2 linked regions of the Tomitella gaofuii genome follow. Each later gene encodes a partner of the first gene's protein in a complex. Links are inferred from orthologs where the notes say so. Each region holds a gene or a part of one and is shown in the gene's direction. Other genes may lie near its edges.

Evidence for each region. The genes of interacting proteins can lie anywhere in the genome.
Region 2: the proteins of H4F70_RS07700 (region 1) and uvrB are in contact, whole or in part, in a crystal structure (PDB 7EGT), measured with the Thermus thermophilus proteins. The link is inferred for Tomitella gaofuii from one-to-one orthologs. Residues at the interface, in WP_096412145.1 of Thermus thermophilus: His654, Arg656, Phe657, Gln666, Asp668, Glu669, Lys680, Arg681, Leu682, Ser683, Lys685, Tyr686, Ala687; in WP_096411307.1 of Thermus thermophilus: Glu23, Leu25, Arg26, Asp27, Gly28, Glu29, Arg30, Phe31, Arg55, Glu326, Asp327, Phe328, Glu379, Ser382, Gln383, His398, Gly400, Arg401.

What each region holds. Positions count from the first base shown.
Region 1 is NZ_CP059900.1:1,632,651-1,640,953, forward strand. The notes cover bases 1-3,131. They hold H4F70_RS07700 (UvrD-helicase domain-containing protein), read left to right. Parts: upstream 1-355; coding sequence 356-2,908; downstream 2,909-3,131. Other genes in these bases: H4F70_RS07695 (chorismate mutase), read right to left, coding at 1-142; H4F70_RS07705 (M23 family metallopeptidase), read right to left, coding at 3,073-3,131. Also shown: more of H4F70_RS07705, read right to left, coding at 3,132-3,969; sucC (ADP-forming succinate--CoA ligase subunit beta), read left to right, coding at 4,619-5,782; sucD (succinate--CoA ligase subunit alpha), read left to right, coding at 5,794-6,696; H4F70_RS07720 (DUF5336 domain-containing protein), read left to right, coding at 7,014-7,958; H4F70_RS07725 (cell division protein PerM), read left to right, coding at 8,049-8,303. UniProt on the Escherichia coli protein: A helicase with DNA-dependent ATPase activity. Unwinds DNA duplexes with 3'-5' polarity. Translocates on single-stranded DNA with 3'-5' polarity. Initiates unwinding more efficiently from a nicked substrate than double-stranded DNA.
Region 2 is NZ_CP059900.1:2,831,745-2,837,289, reverse strand. Bases 1-2,959 are described here. They hold uvrB (excinuclease ABC subunit UvrB), read left to right. Parts: upstream 1-378; coding sequence 379-2,541; downstream 2,542-2,959. Other genes in these bases: H4F70_RS13095 (universal stress protein), read left to right, coding at 2,761-2,959; H4F70_RS13105 (hypothetical protein), read left to right, coding at 1-264. In the rest of the region: more of H4F70_RS13095, read left to right, coding at 2,960-3,210; H4F70_RS13090 (DUF732 domain-containing protein), read right to left, coding at 3,254-3,667; H4F70_RS13085 (HelD family protein), read right to left, coding at 3,694-5,545. UniProt on the Escherichia coli protein: The UvrABC repair system catalyzes the recognition and processing of DNA lesions. A damage recognition complex composed of 2 UvrA and 2 UvrB subunits scans DNA for abnormalities.

The sequences.
Region 1 (8,303 bases):
TCGACACCTCGGCGCGGCGTTTGACGGCGGCGAGGATCTCGGCGTCGAGCCGGTCGATCTCTTCGCGGAGCTCGGCGATGTCGACCTTGTCGGCGCCGGGAGGGTCGTGAACCTCGTCTCCGGACGATTCGCCGCCTGCCATCGTCGTCACCCGCCCTCTCGCCGCTGGGAATCGGTGCTTGCCGCACTCTTGGCCGCGTCCGAGGAACGGGCGGCCACAGCACATAGTGCCACGCCGGCAGGCCGTGCTGAGCGGGGCGCCGCCGGACGCGATCGGCGGCCGATCCCGCAGGCGTGTCGAGGAGCCCGCATCCGCGGCGGAGACGTCGGTCCCGGCCGGTACGGTTGACGTGCGATGAATACGATCTCCTCAGCCCCAGAGTCCGCCCGGTCCGGGCAGGTGTCCTCCCCTTCGGCGCGGGCTTCCGCCCGCCGCGGCCCGGCCGAGGAGCGTGACCCGGCCGAGCAGCTTCTGGAGGGCCTCAACCAGCCGCAGCGGCAGGCCGTGGTGCATGAGGGCGGCCCGCTGCTCATCGTCGCGGGAGCGGGGTCGGGCAAGACCACGGTGCTCACGAGGCGTATCGCCTACCTTCTCGCGGAGCGCGGGGTGCTGCCGGGGCAGGTGCTCGCGATCACGTTCACCAACAAGGCGGCAGCGGAGATGCGCGAGCGCGTCGCGGCGCTGGTAGGCCCGCGCGCCGGTGCCATGTGGGTGGCCACCTTCCACTCGACGTGCGTGCGGATCCTCCGCAGCCAGGCGGGACTGGTGGACGGAATCAACACCAACTTCTCCATCTACGACGCGGACGACTCGCGCAGGCTCGTGACGATGATCGCCAAGGACCTCGACATCGACGTCAAGAAGCACGCTCCGCGCGCGTTGACGGCCGCCATCTCGGCGTTGAAGAACGAACTCGTGGGTCCGGAGCAGGCGGCGGCCGATGCCGCGGCGTCCGGCGGCGGGCCCGGGCGGACGGGCTTCGCCGGGCTCGTCGCACAGGTCTACGCGTCCTACCAGCAGCGGCTGCGGGCGGCGAACGCGCTCGACTTCGACGACCTGATCGGTGAGACCGTCGCGATGTTCCGGAATCACCCGCAGGTCGCGGAATACTACCGTCGACGGTTCCGCCACGTGCTCGTGGACGAGTACCAGGACACCAACCACGCGCAGTACGTGCTGGTACGCGAGCTGGTCGGTGCGCACGCGGCCGACGCGCAGGACCCCGCAGGTGTGGGATCCGTTGGCCCGGGGCCGTCGGAGCTGTGCGTGGTGGGCGATGCGGACCAGTCCATCTACGCCTTCCGGGGCGCCACCATCCGCAACATCGTCGAGTTCGAGCGCGACTATCCCGATGCCAGAACTATCCTGCTGGAGCAGAACTACCGCTCTACGCAGAACATCCTGTCTGCCGCCAACGCGCTGATCTCCCGCAACAGCGGGCGGCGCGAGAAGAGCCTGTGGACGGACGAGGGCGACGGCGAACGCATCGTCGGCTATGTCGCGGACAACGAGCACGACGAGGCCTCGTTCATCGCCACCGAGATCGACCGGCTCGTCGACGCCGGCCAGGCCCGTTACAGCGACGTGGCGGTGTTCTACCGCACCAACAACGCCTCGCGGGCCATCGAAGAGGTCTTCATCAGGCTCGGCGTTCCGTACCGCGTGGTCGGGGGCGTGCGCTTCTACGAGCGCAAGGAGATCCGCGACGTCGTGGCCTACCTGCGCGTGCTGCTGAACGAGGAGGACACGGTCAGTGTGCGCCGCATCCTCAACACGCCGCGACGGGGTATCGGCGACCGCGCAGAGGCCTGCGTGTCGGTGCACGCGGAGTCCGCCGGGGTGGGCTTCGGCGGTGCACTGCGCGATGCCGCCGCCGGCGAGGTGGCGTTCCTCAACACCCGTGCGCGGAACGCGATCTCAGGGTTCGTCGAGCTCCTCGACGGGCTGCGTGCGTTCGCCGCCGGCGGGCAGGGCGACGGGACGGGCGCGGAGCCTCCCTCCGTCGGCGACATCGTCGAGGCGGTGCTGGACCGCACGGGGTACCGGGCGGAGCTCGAGGCCAGCAGCGACCCGCAGGACGGCGCCCGCCTCGACAACCTCAACGAGCTCGTCAGCGTCGCACACGAGTTCAGCGTGGACGCGGTCAACGCGGCGGCCGCCGCCGCCGACGATGAGCGCGAGGAGACCGCGGGCGATGAGCGCGAGGAGGCCGGGGACGACGACGGCCAGCCCGCCCCCGGATCGCTGGCGGCATTCCTGGAGCGTGTGTCTCTGGTCGCCGATGCCGACCAGATTCCCGACTCCGATGACGGCATGGTCACGCTCATGACCCTCCACACCGCGAAGGGCCTCGAGTTCCCTGTCGCATTTCTCACCGGATGGGAGGACGGCCAGTTCCCGCACATGCGGGCGCTCGGTGATCCGAAGGAACTCGCCGAGGAGCGCCGACTCGCCTACGTGGGCATCACCCGTGCGCGGCGGCGGCTCTACCTGAGCCGGGCGGTGCTGCGTTCGGCATGGGGCCAGCCCATCACCAACCCGGAATCCCGCTTCGTCCAGGAGATCCCGGTGGAGCTGCTCGAGTGGCGACGGGAGGATCCGGGCACCGGCGGGTCGGGCGGATTCGGATCGGGGGCCGGCGCGCGCGGCGGGGCGATGGGGGACAGGCTGCGCGGCGGGCGCGCCATCGGCGACGGCAGGCGGTCGGAAGGCTTCGGCAGCGCACGCCCCCGCAACACCGATCTTGTTCTGGCGGTGGGCGACCGGGTCAACCACGACAAGTACGGTCTCGGGACGGTCATCGCCTGCGACGGGGTGGGCAACCGGGCCACGGCGACGATCGACTTCGGCAGTGCCGGAAAAGTGCGGCTGATGCTCATCGGCGGGGTTCCGATGACCAAGTTGTGAGGACGCGGGGCCGGTCGGCAGGCGCCGGGCGGCCTACTCTGTGCGTGTGCGGAGGCTCCCGCGGGGAAGGGGCCGCCTGGCAGGTGGGGGGATTCTGCAGGCAGGGGCTTCGCGGCGTGAGTGGTCTCGGCACGGGCGGGGCGCCCGCGGGGGAGGCGGGGCTTCTAGCCCGCCACCGAGATGCCGCGCTGCGCGAGCCAGGGCTGCGGGTCGATCCGCTGGGTGCCGTTCTCCCACACCTCGAAGTGCAGGTGGGGACCGGTGGAGAAGCCCCGGTTGCCCATTTTCGCGATCTCGTCGCCGGCGAGCACGCGCTGGCCCTCGCTGACCTCGATGGTCTCGATGTGGCCGTAGACGGTGACGGTACCGTCGTCGGCCCGCACCCGGATCCACTGGCCGAACCCGCTGGCCGGCCCGGCGTCGATCACTTCGCCGTCGGTAGCGGCGTAGATGGGGGTGCCGATGGCGTTGGCGATGTCGATCCCGCCATGGATGGCGCCCCACCGATTGCCGTAGTGGGACGTCAGCTGCCCTGATGCCGGCTTGACGTACAGCGGCCGCCGCGCCATCGCCTCGGCGGCCGCGCGCTCTGCGGCGTACCGCGCGCCGGCGGCCAGCTGCCGGGCGGTCTCGGCCGCCTGCTCGACCTGCTCGGGCACCGCGAGCACCTGCGCGCTGCCGCCTACGCTGCCGGCTCCCGCGTTGGCGGGGGTGGCGGCGTCCTCCAGTGCGGTCGCGGCGTTGTCGGCGGCTTGAGCGGTGCCTGTCGCGATGTCCGAGAGGATCATGCTCGACCCGGAGGCGAGGGCGATCGCGTCGGAGGAATCGGCGGCCGGGGAGCCCGTCGCACCGTCGGTCAACGTCTGCCCGGCGGCGACCACTGCGCCGGCGGCGACGGCCACGACGGCCGCGCGGCCTTTGACGGCGTGCGGCGGCTGCGGAACGCGGTGCGCTCCGCCGCGCGGGGAACGGGAACCGGGAAGGGTGCGTAGATCGCGGAATGCAGGGACTTCGGCTGCGTCTGCGGCGGGGACGTCGCCTGCGGAGTTCTCGCGATGCACGGTCAAGAGTCAGGTCCTCGTATGTGGCGGATATCTGGCGGATCGGTTCGATCGAGGGCTCGGTCCGCGGCGTTACACACCGTCACAACTCGTGACCTGATCGTGATATTTACCTGGCTGACCGTAACGAAACGGTCGCGGAGGGGCAAGCGCCTCTCCGTGATCTATGACTGGACGATTGTTCCAGTCCGCGCGCCACCTGGAGCGACGCCGGTCACAAAGGCTTTGATTGTGTCCGTTGTCACACTGAAGCGGTGAAGTTCCAGCTTGTGGCGGGTGCGCAGACCGCCTGCGTGCGGCCCTGTAGGGCCGCCGGTCGGTCGTCGGGGGTAACAATAACGGCACTTCGCCGATGCGCGCGAAGCCGGCCTGCCGGGGCGTGTCCGACGACGGCCGCCGCCCGCGTGGGCGGCCGCGCCGATGTGATGGTGTCCGGCGTCTCAGTCCATGAGGCGGTCACCGCGCGCATCGCGCCGCGGGGTCTCGCTTAAGGTGGGTGGGCCCATGTTCGCGGCGCGGTGCGGCCTGTGATCGGCTGCACAAACCGCCAGGGCATGAGATCGACCACGCTGAATCGGCCGATATTGTCCCGAACACACCCGCTCGGACCCATGGGCGGGGCTCCAAACGTAGACGAGACGGTGAACACATGGATCTCTTCGAATACCAGGCGAAGGAACTCTTCGCCAAGCACGAAGTGCCGACGTCGCCCGGGCGTGTTACCGACACCCCCGCCGATGCGCGCACGATCGCCGAGGAAGTCGGCAAGCCGGTCATGGTCAAGGCCCAGGTGAAGGTCGGCGGCCGCGGCAAGGCGGGCGGCGTCAAGTACGCGGCCACGCCGGATGACGCCCAGAAGTACGCCCAGGACATCCTCGGGATGGACATCAAGGGGCACACCGTCAAGCGCCTGCTGGTCGCCGAGGCCAGCGAGATCGCGGAGGAGTACTACATCTCCTTCCTGCTCGATCGCGCGAACCGCACCTACCTGGCCATGTGCTCGGTCGAGGGCGGCATGGAGATCGAAGAGGTCGCCGCCACCAAGCCGGAGCGTCTCGCGAAGGTGCCGGTCGACGCCGTGAAGGGCGTCGATCTCGCGTTTGCGCGCAGCATCGCCGAGCAGGGCCACCTGCCCGCCGAGGTGCTCGACGCCGCAGCCGTGACGATCCAGAAGCTGTGGGAGGTCTTCATCAAGGAAGACGCCACGCTGGTCGAGGTCAACCCGCTGGTGCGCACGCCGGACGACCAGATCCTGGCGCTCGACGGCAAGGTGACCTTGGACGCCAACGCCGACTTCCGCCAGCCCGGCCATGCGGAGTTCGAGGACACCGCCGCCGCCGATCCGCTGGAGCTCAAGGCGAAGGAGAACGACCTCAACTACGTCAAGCTCGACGGCCAGGTCGGCGTCATCGGCAACGGCGCCGGGCTCGTCATGTCGACGCTCGACGTGGTGGCCTACGCGGGTGAGAAGCACGGCGGCGTCAAGCCGGCCAACTTCCTCGACATCGGTGGCGGAGCCTCGGCGACGATCATGGCGGCCGGGCTCGACGTCATCTTGGGCGACGAGCAGGTCAAGAGCGTGTTCGTCAACGTCTTCGGCGGCATCACCTCGTGCGTCGCCGTCGCCGAGGGCATCATCGAAGCCCTCAAGACCCTGGGCGATGCAGCGAACAAGCCGCTGGTCGTCCGCCTCGACGGCAACAGCGTCGAGGACGGGCGCCGCATCCTGGCCGAGGCGAACCACCCGCTCGTCACGGTCGTCGGAACCATGGACGAGGCGGCCGACAAGGCCGCCGAGCTCGCCGCAAAGTAAGGGACGCATACATGTCAATCTTCCTGAACAAGGACTCCAAGGTCATCGTCCAGGGCATCACCGGCGGCGAGGGAACCAAGCACACCGCGCTGATGCTCAAGGCGGGCACCAACATCGTCGGCGGCGTCAACGCGCGCAAGGCCGGTACCACGGTGGCCCACAAGGCCGCCGACGGAGCGGACGTCGAGCTTCCGGTGTTCGGATCGGTCTCCGAGGCGATGGAGAAGACCGGCGCCGACGTGTCCGTCGTTTTCGTGCCGCCGAAGTTCGCCAAGGACGCGATCATCGAGGCGATCGACGCCGGGATCGGCCTGCTGGTCGTCATCACTGAGGGCATCCCCGTGCAGGACAGCGCATTCGCGTGGGCCTACAACGTGGAGAAGGGCGAGAAGACCCGCATCGTCGGCCCGAACTGCCCCGGCATCATCACCCCGGGCGAGGCCCTCGCCGGCATCACCCCGGCCAACATCACCGGCAAGGGGCCGATCGGTCTCGTCTCGAAGTCCGGCACGCTGACCTACCAGCTCATGAACGAGCTCAACGACCTGGGCTTCTCCACCGCCATCGGCATCGGCGGCGACCCGGTCATCGGCACCACCCACATCGACGCCATCAAGGCGTTCGAGGAGGATCCGGAGACCAAGCTCATCGTCATGATCGGTGAGATCGGCGGCGACGCCGAGGAGCGCGCCGCGGAGTACGTCAAGGCCAACGTCACCAAGCCGGTCGTCGGCTACGTGGCGGGCTTCACCGCGCCGGAGGGCAAGACGATGGGCCACGCGGGCGCCATCGTGTCCGGCTCGTCGGGCACCGCGCAGGCCAAGAAGGAGGCCCTCGAGGCCGCGGGCGTCAAGGTCGGCAAGACGCCGTCCGAGACGGCCGAGCTGGCCCGTGAGCTCTACAAGGCGCTCTGACCGGGAACCCGTAGGAACTCCGCCCCGACACGCATCCGCGTGCCGTGGCGGAGTTCGCTTTCCGGTGGCCTTCCGTATCGTGCACTGTGAAGCAGCCTGCATGCACAGTCGAGCGAGGGGAAGCGATGTCGTATCCGCAGCAAGGGGGCTATGACGCTCCGGGTTCTCCGGGCGCTCCGCAGTCGGGCCCGCAGTGGCGGCCGGGGCCGTCGGGACAGCCCGGTGGGCAGAATCGCCCGGGCCCCGCCGGGCCGCACTTCGGTCCGCAGCCTGGGCAGGCGCCCTTCGGCGTCCGGCGGCAGGGAGGCGGCCGTGACGTGCTCGCGCGGGCGGTCGCGGCGGCGCCCGCGGTGGTGGCGCTGTCGGGTGTGGCCGGCTTCTTCTTCGGCTTCGGCCCGTATCTCGGCGCGGACGACGGGTACGCCCCCAACTTCTTCGGTTCGATGTTCGGCAACCCGCTGGTGGTCGCGCTCGTGCTCATCGCCGGGCTGATCGCCGCGCTGGGCCTGCTGCCGAAGCGCACGCCGAACCTCGGTGCGTCCGCGGTCGCCAGCGCCACGGCCGTACTCGTGCTTCTGTGCTCGCTGGGCTTCTCCGACATCAACAACTTCTTCGGCGGGATCAGCAGGAATCTCGACCCCGGTGTGGGCGCCGGCTGGGCGTTCTGGGTGGTGCTCGGCATCGCCGTGGTGCAGACGGGATTCGCGGCGGTCGCGGTGCTCGTCGACGCCGGCGTCCTGCGTGCGGGCTCCGCGTCGGCGTCCGGTGCCTGGGGTCGGGGACGGCAGGACCACCGGTACCCGGGGCAGCCTCCGTACGGGTACGGCGGTCCGCCGCAGCAGGGCTACGCGGCGCCTCCCTGGCAGGACCCGCGCTACGCCCAGCAGCCCCCGGTGCCGCCGCGGCCGCAGTACGGGCCGGGGGGATACCCGCCGCAGGCGTTCACCCAGGGCTACGGGCCGCAGCCGGGCTACGCCGGGCCGCCGACCGGCGGCGGCGATCCCCGGTACGGCTACGGCCAGGCCGGACCGCAGTGGGGCGCGGAGCAGACCTACGGGGGAGCGCGACCGGACTACGCGGGGCCGCCGCAACCGGGCGCCGGGCCGTCGCAGGAGCCCCCGCAGCCGGAGGGGACCGAGGACCCCACCCACATGTTCCGCGCCGCTTCGTCCGGGGACACGCCGACGGGCGGGGTCCCGGACGAGGGCCGCGGCGGTGAGGGGACGTCCGGCGCCGGCAGGCGGGACGATACGGCGGACTGACGCCGGCGAGCGCGCACGCCGGAGTCGAGCCCGTCACACCCCGGCGCGCCTGCGGTCGCATCGCGGTGGGGGATGGGACGCTGGCCGGTGATGAACACGTTGCTCAGGCGCCGCGTGCCCCGGCGGGGCGATGTCCCGCACGGTGCGCAGTCCCACGACGACGGACGGGCCGGGTCCGGTCGTGATCGTTCGCTCGTGCTCGTGGCGTTCGTTCCCGGTGGCGCTGCGGCGGCCTGCGCGCTCGCGGTGTCGCTGCTGGTGCTCCTCACCGCGGGCGGCGGGATGGGCGGTCTGCCCGGCGCCGTCGGTGCGATGTGGCTGGTGCTGCATCAGGCGCCGGTCTAC
Region 2 (5,545 bases), 1.2 Mb from region 1 along the record:
GAAAGACTCGTGTCCTTCGACCGCATCGCGGAGGCGATGGGGCGGCTCGATGCGGGGCTGCGCGCGGAGAGCGCGGCGCAGCGCGCGGAATCACTGGACGACCGCATCGACGGCCTCGTCGGCCGCACCGGCGGCCGGATGCTGCTCGCCGACGATCTGCACCGGCTCGGCGAGGAGGCGGACTCCGGCGACTGGAACGCCCTCGGCTGCCGCAGTCAGGTCGAGCGGGAGATCGAGGAGCTCACCGCCGCGCGTGGACGGTGACGGCCGGTGTCGGTCTGCGACGGATGGTGACGCGCTCGTCCCGTGCGCCACCCGCCCGACCGGCGGCGCGCACGACCCGGCGTTGTTGTCGGTCCCGGCGGTTAGCCTGGGTGCATGGCATTCGCGTCGGAACATCCCGTAGTCGCGCAGTCGGAGTTTCGTCCCATCGGGTCGATCGAGCGTGCCGACGGCCATTTCGAGGTCGTCAGCGAGTACACGCCCTCCGGCGACCAGCCGAAGGCCATCGCCGAGCTCTCCGGGCGCCTGGACGGGGGAGAGCGCGACGTCGTGCTGCTCGGTGCCACGGGCACGGGCAAGTCCGCCACCGCGGCCTGGCTGATAGAGAAGGTGCAGCGGCCCACGCTGGTCATGGCGCCCAACAAGACCCTCGCCGCGCAACTGGCCAACGAGCTGCGCGAGATGCTCCCGCACAACGCGGTGGAGTACTTCGTCTCCTACTACGACTACTACCAACCCGAGGCGTACATCGCGCAGACGGACACCTACATCGAGAAGGATTCGTCCATCAACGACGACGTCGAGCGCCTGCGCCACTCAGCCACGTCGAGCCTGCTCTCGCGCCGCGACGTCGTCGTGGTCGCCTCCGTGTCCTGCATCTACGGCCTGGGCACGCCGCAGTCCTACCTGGACCGCTCCGTCCCGCTGGAGGTGGGTGTGGAGGTGCCGCGCGACCAACTGCTGCGGCTGCTCGTGGACGTGCAGTACACCCGCAACGACATGGCGTTCACCCGCGGATCGTTCCGGGTCAAGGGCGACACGGTCGACATCATCCCCGCCTACGAGGAGCTGGCGGTGCGCATCGAGTTCTTCGGCGACGAGATCGACGCGCTCTACTACCTCAATCCGCTCACCGGCGAGGCGGTGAAGAAGGTCGACGCGTTGCGGATCTTCCCCGCCACGCACTACGTGGCCGGCCCGGAGCGCATGGAGCGGGCGGTGCGCGATATCGAGGCGGAGCTCGAGGAGCGCCTGGCGGACCTGGAGAACCGCGGCAAGCTCCTCGAGGCGCAGCGGCTGCGGATGCGCACCAACTACGACCTCGAGATGATCCGGCAGGTCGGGTTCTGTTCCGGCATCGAGAACTATTCGCGGCACATCGACGGCCGCCCGGCCGGCTCGGCGCCCGCGACGCTGCTCGACTATTTCCCCGAGGATTTCCTGCTGGTGATCGACGAGTCGCACGTGACCGTGCCGCAGATCGGCGCCATGTACGAGGGGGACATGTCCCGCAAACGGAACCTGGTGGACTTCGGGTTCCGCTTGCCGTCGGCCACCGACAATCGACCGCTGACCTGGGACGAGTTCGCCGACAGGGTGGGGCAGACGGTGTACATGTCGGCCACTCCGGGCGACTATGAGATGGGCCGCACGGGCGGCGAGTTCGTCGAACAGGTGATCCGGCCGACGGGTCTGGTGGATCCCAAGGTGGTGGTCAAGCCTACGGACGGCCAGATCGACGACCTCGTGGAGCAGGTCCGGGAGCGTACGGCCCGCGACGAGCGCGTCCTGGTCACCACGTTGACCAAGAAGATGGCCGAAGACCTCACCGACTACCTGCTCGAGCTCGGCATTCGGGTGCGGTACCTGCACTCGGACATCGACACGCTGCGCCGTGTGGAGCTGTTGCGCGAGCTCCGCCTGGGCGAGTACGACGTGCTGGTGGGCATCAACCTGCTGCGCGAGGGCCTGGACCTGCCCGAGGTCTCGCTGGTGGCGATCCTCGACGCGGACAAGGAGGGCTTCCTGCGCAGTACCCGCAGCCTCATCCAGACGATCGGGCGTGCGGCGCGCAACGTCTCGGGCGAGGTGCACATGTATGCGGACCGCATCACCGATTCGATGGCGCAGGCCATCGAGGAGACCGAGCGTCGTCGTGAGAAGCAGATCGCCTACAACACTGAGAACGGCATCGATCCCACTCCGCTGCGCAAGCAGATCGCGGACATCCTCGACCGCGTCTACGAGGAGGCCGACGACGTCGACCAGCTGGTGGAGGTGGGCGGTTCCGGGCGCAATGCGAGCCGCGGCCGGCGCGCCCAGGGGGAGGCGGGCCGCGCGGTGAGCGCCGGCATCTACGAGGGCCGCGACACCTCGTCGATGCCGCGGGCCGAGCTGGCCGATCTCATCGCGCAGCTCAGCGACCAGATGATGGCCGCCGCGCGCGACCTTCAGTTCGAGCTGGCCGCACGGCTGCGCGACGAGGTCGGCGAACTCAAGAAGGAACTGCGCGGAATGGACGAGGCCGGCATCGGCTGAGACGAGCGGTGTGCGGTGCCGCGTAAAAGTATGTGTGGACGGCCGACTGACGATAAAGTCACCTGGGGACGCGGGAAGCCGCGGCACGGCCGATCACGCCGTGTCGCCGGGGGACCGCACACGCGGTGGTCGAACGGGCGGCCGCCGCATCAGGAACCGCCGGGCACGGGACCGGCGCGGCGCAGGCCGCGGGACCGCCGCCCCGACATGGAGGAACGCATGAGCGAATACACGACCGTCGTGGTGGGGACCGACGGATCGGAATCGTCCCTGAAGGCAGTGCAGCGCGCAGCGAGCATCGCCGGGTCGACGGCCAAGCTCGTCATAGCCTGTGCATATTTCCCGTCGGACCCGCGCAGCGTGGAGTCGGCATCCGATCAGCTCCGCGAGGACGCCTACCAGGTGCATGGAGCAGCCCCCACCTACGAGATCCTGCGTACCGCCAATGAACGGGCGCGTGGGGCGGGCGCGACGAACATCGAGGAGCGTTCCGTCGTCGGGCCGCCGGTGGAGTCGCTGCTCAAGCTGACCAACGATGTGTCGGCAGACCTGCTGGTGGTCGGCAACCGCGGGTTGAACACGATCACCGGCCGGCTCCTCGGGTCGGTGCCCTCGGACGCGGCGCGCAAGGCGCATTGCGACGTCCTCATCGTGCACACCGTGCGCTGACGGCGGGCGAAGCGCGGGGCCGCGGGGCGCTGGCCGTGACCGGTCAGCAGCCGGCCTGCCGTGCGGAATCGATGAACGAGGCGGCGAGCGTGTCCTCGTCCATGGCGTCGCCCATCAGCGACTGTGCGTAGCGGAGCACCGGGACCAGACGCTCCCGGATCTCCGCGTCCGGGGTGCCTGCGGCTACTTGGGCGCAGATTCCGCGTGCCAATTGGGCGAGCGTCGCGGCGTCGCCCATCTGCGCAGCGGGCACGCCGCGGTCGGCGAGGGCACGCGTGAAATCGGCGGCCGGTGCGGCCATGGTCCGATCCGCCTCTTGCGCGGGCGGCTGCTGCGTGGCCGCGGCCGGGGGTGCGGTCGCGACCGGCGGCGGTGCGGCGGCGGATTCCGCGCCGCCGCCGGTTGCGCACGCGGCCAGGATCATCATTGCAGAAGGCACCGCCACGGCCGCGGCCATCGCGCGTGGCACGGTACGCCCACCCGTCACCGCGCGGCCCCCGCGGCGGCCTGCATCGTGTCAGGTCCTGTGGCGGAAGCCGGGTCTGCCGAGGAGACCGAGTATGCGGCGCCGTCGTCGACGGCGCGCAGTCCGGTGAGCTCACGTGGCAGCGCCCGGCTGTGCACCACGACCAGGCGCTGGGTCGCTCGTGTCAGCGCGACATACAGGTCGGCGCGGCCGCGCTCGGACCCGCCGATGATCGCGTCCGGTTCGACGACGATCACCGAGTCGAACTCGAGGCCCTTGACGTCCGCCACGGGCATCACCTCGACGCGCTCACCATCGAGGTGCTGCAGGCTGTCGACCAGATCCGGCGGGCACAGCACCGCCGCGGTGCCGACGGGGGGCAGTGCGGCGACGACGGCGGCGACGGTCTGGTCGATCCGTTCCGGCTCGGTGGCGATGCTCTCCGGGGCGTGCCCCGCATCGCGCACGGACACCGGCGGAGTCTGATCGGGGTCGATAGCGGCGAGCAGCGGGGCGGCCACCGTCATGATCTCCCCGGGCGTCCGGTAGTTGACGGTGAGCTCTGCCAGCCGCCAGCGCTGCGCCACGTAGGGCGAGAGCACATCGTCCCAGGACGCGGCGCCGTCGACGGCACCCGTCTGCGCGGTGTCGCCCACCACCGTCATCCAGCGGTTGGGCGAGCGGCGCATGAGCATGCGCCACGCCATCGGCGACAACTCCTGCGCCTCGTCCACGATCACGTGGCCGAACGCCCAGGTCCGGTCCTCGGCCGCACGCTCGGCGGCGGTGCGACTCTCCGCGGTGTCGTGACGGCGGGCCAGCTCGCTTGCGTCGATCAGGTCGTAGGCCATGAGGATCTCGGGGTCCAGCTCGTCCTCGAGGTCCTGGGGCGCGGAACCGGTGAGGATGTCGAGCGCCCCCTGCGCGTCGGCGATCTGCCGGCGCCACCGGGACCGTTCGCGCTCGTGCTCGGCGGAATCGTCGACTCCGAGCAACTCCGCGAGCTCGTCCAGCAGCGGGGCGTCGGCGTCGGCGAACCCGGACGCGACCGGGCGCAGCAGGGCCGCGACCTGCTCGTCGTCGAGCCCGGGCGCCGCCGAGCGGAGCCGGTCCTCGGAGGCGAACAGTTCCGAGAGCACCTGCTGCGGGGTGAGCTCCGGGAACAGCGCGTCGATCTCGGCGCGCACCGCCTCGTCCTGGCGCAGGTCGCGCCGGATGTCGGACAGGTCCGCGGCGCTCAGCAGGTTCGAGCCGTCGACGACGCTGGTGCCGATGGTCTCCGCCAGCTGATCGGCCAGCGCGTCGATGACCATCGAGCGGAACAGCGGCCGCGCCAGGTTGTGCGGGCGCCGGGACGAACGCGCGCGTCCCCGGGCCTTCGTGCAGATCTTCTTGTCGATGCGCAGGGGGTAGCCGTCGAACCGTACGGTGACCGGATCGGCGGGCACGGTCTGGCGATCGCGCACGGCCTTCTTGAGCACGGCGATCACGTCGAGCGAGCCCTTCACCGCGGCGGCGGTGCGATCCTCGGACGCGGTGGCCGTGACCCCGGGGTAGAGGTCGCCGATGGTGGACAGCAGCACGCCGGTCTCGCCCAGCGACGGGAGCACGCGGGCGATGTACTCGAGGAACGTGGGGTTGGGCCCGATCACCAGCACGCCGCTGCGTGCGAGCTGCTTGCGGTGGGTGTAGAGCAGGTAGGCGGCGCGGTGCAGGGCCACGGCGGTCTTGCCGGTGCCGGGGCCGCCCTGGACGACGAGGACCCCGCGGTGTCCGGAGCGGATGATCGTGTCCTGCTGGCCCTGAATCGTCTCGACGATGTCGGACATCCGCCCGGTGCGTGCCTGGTCGAGGGCCGCCAGCAGCGCC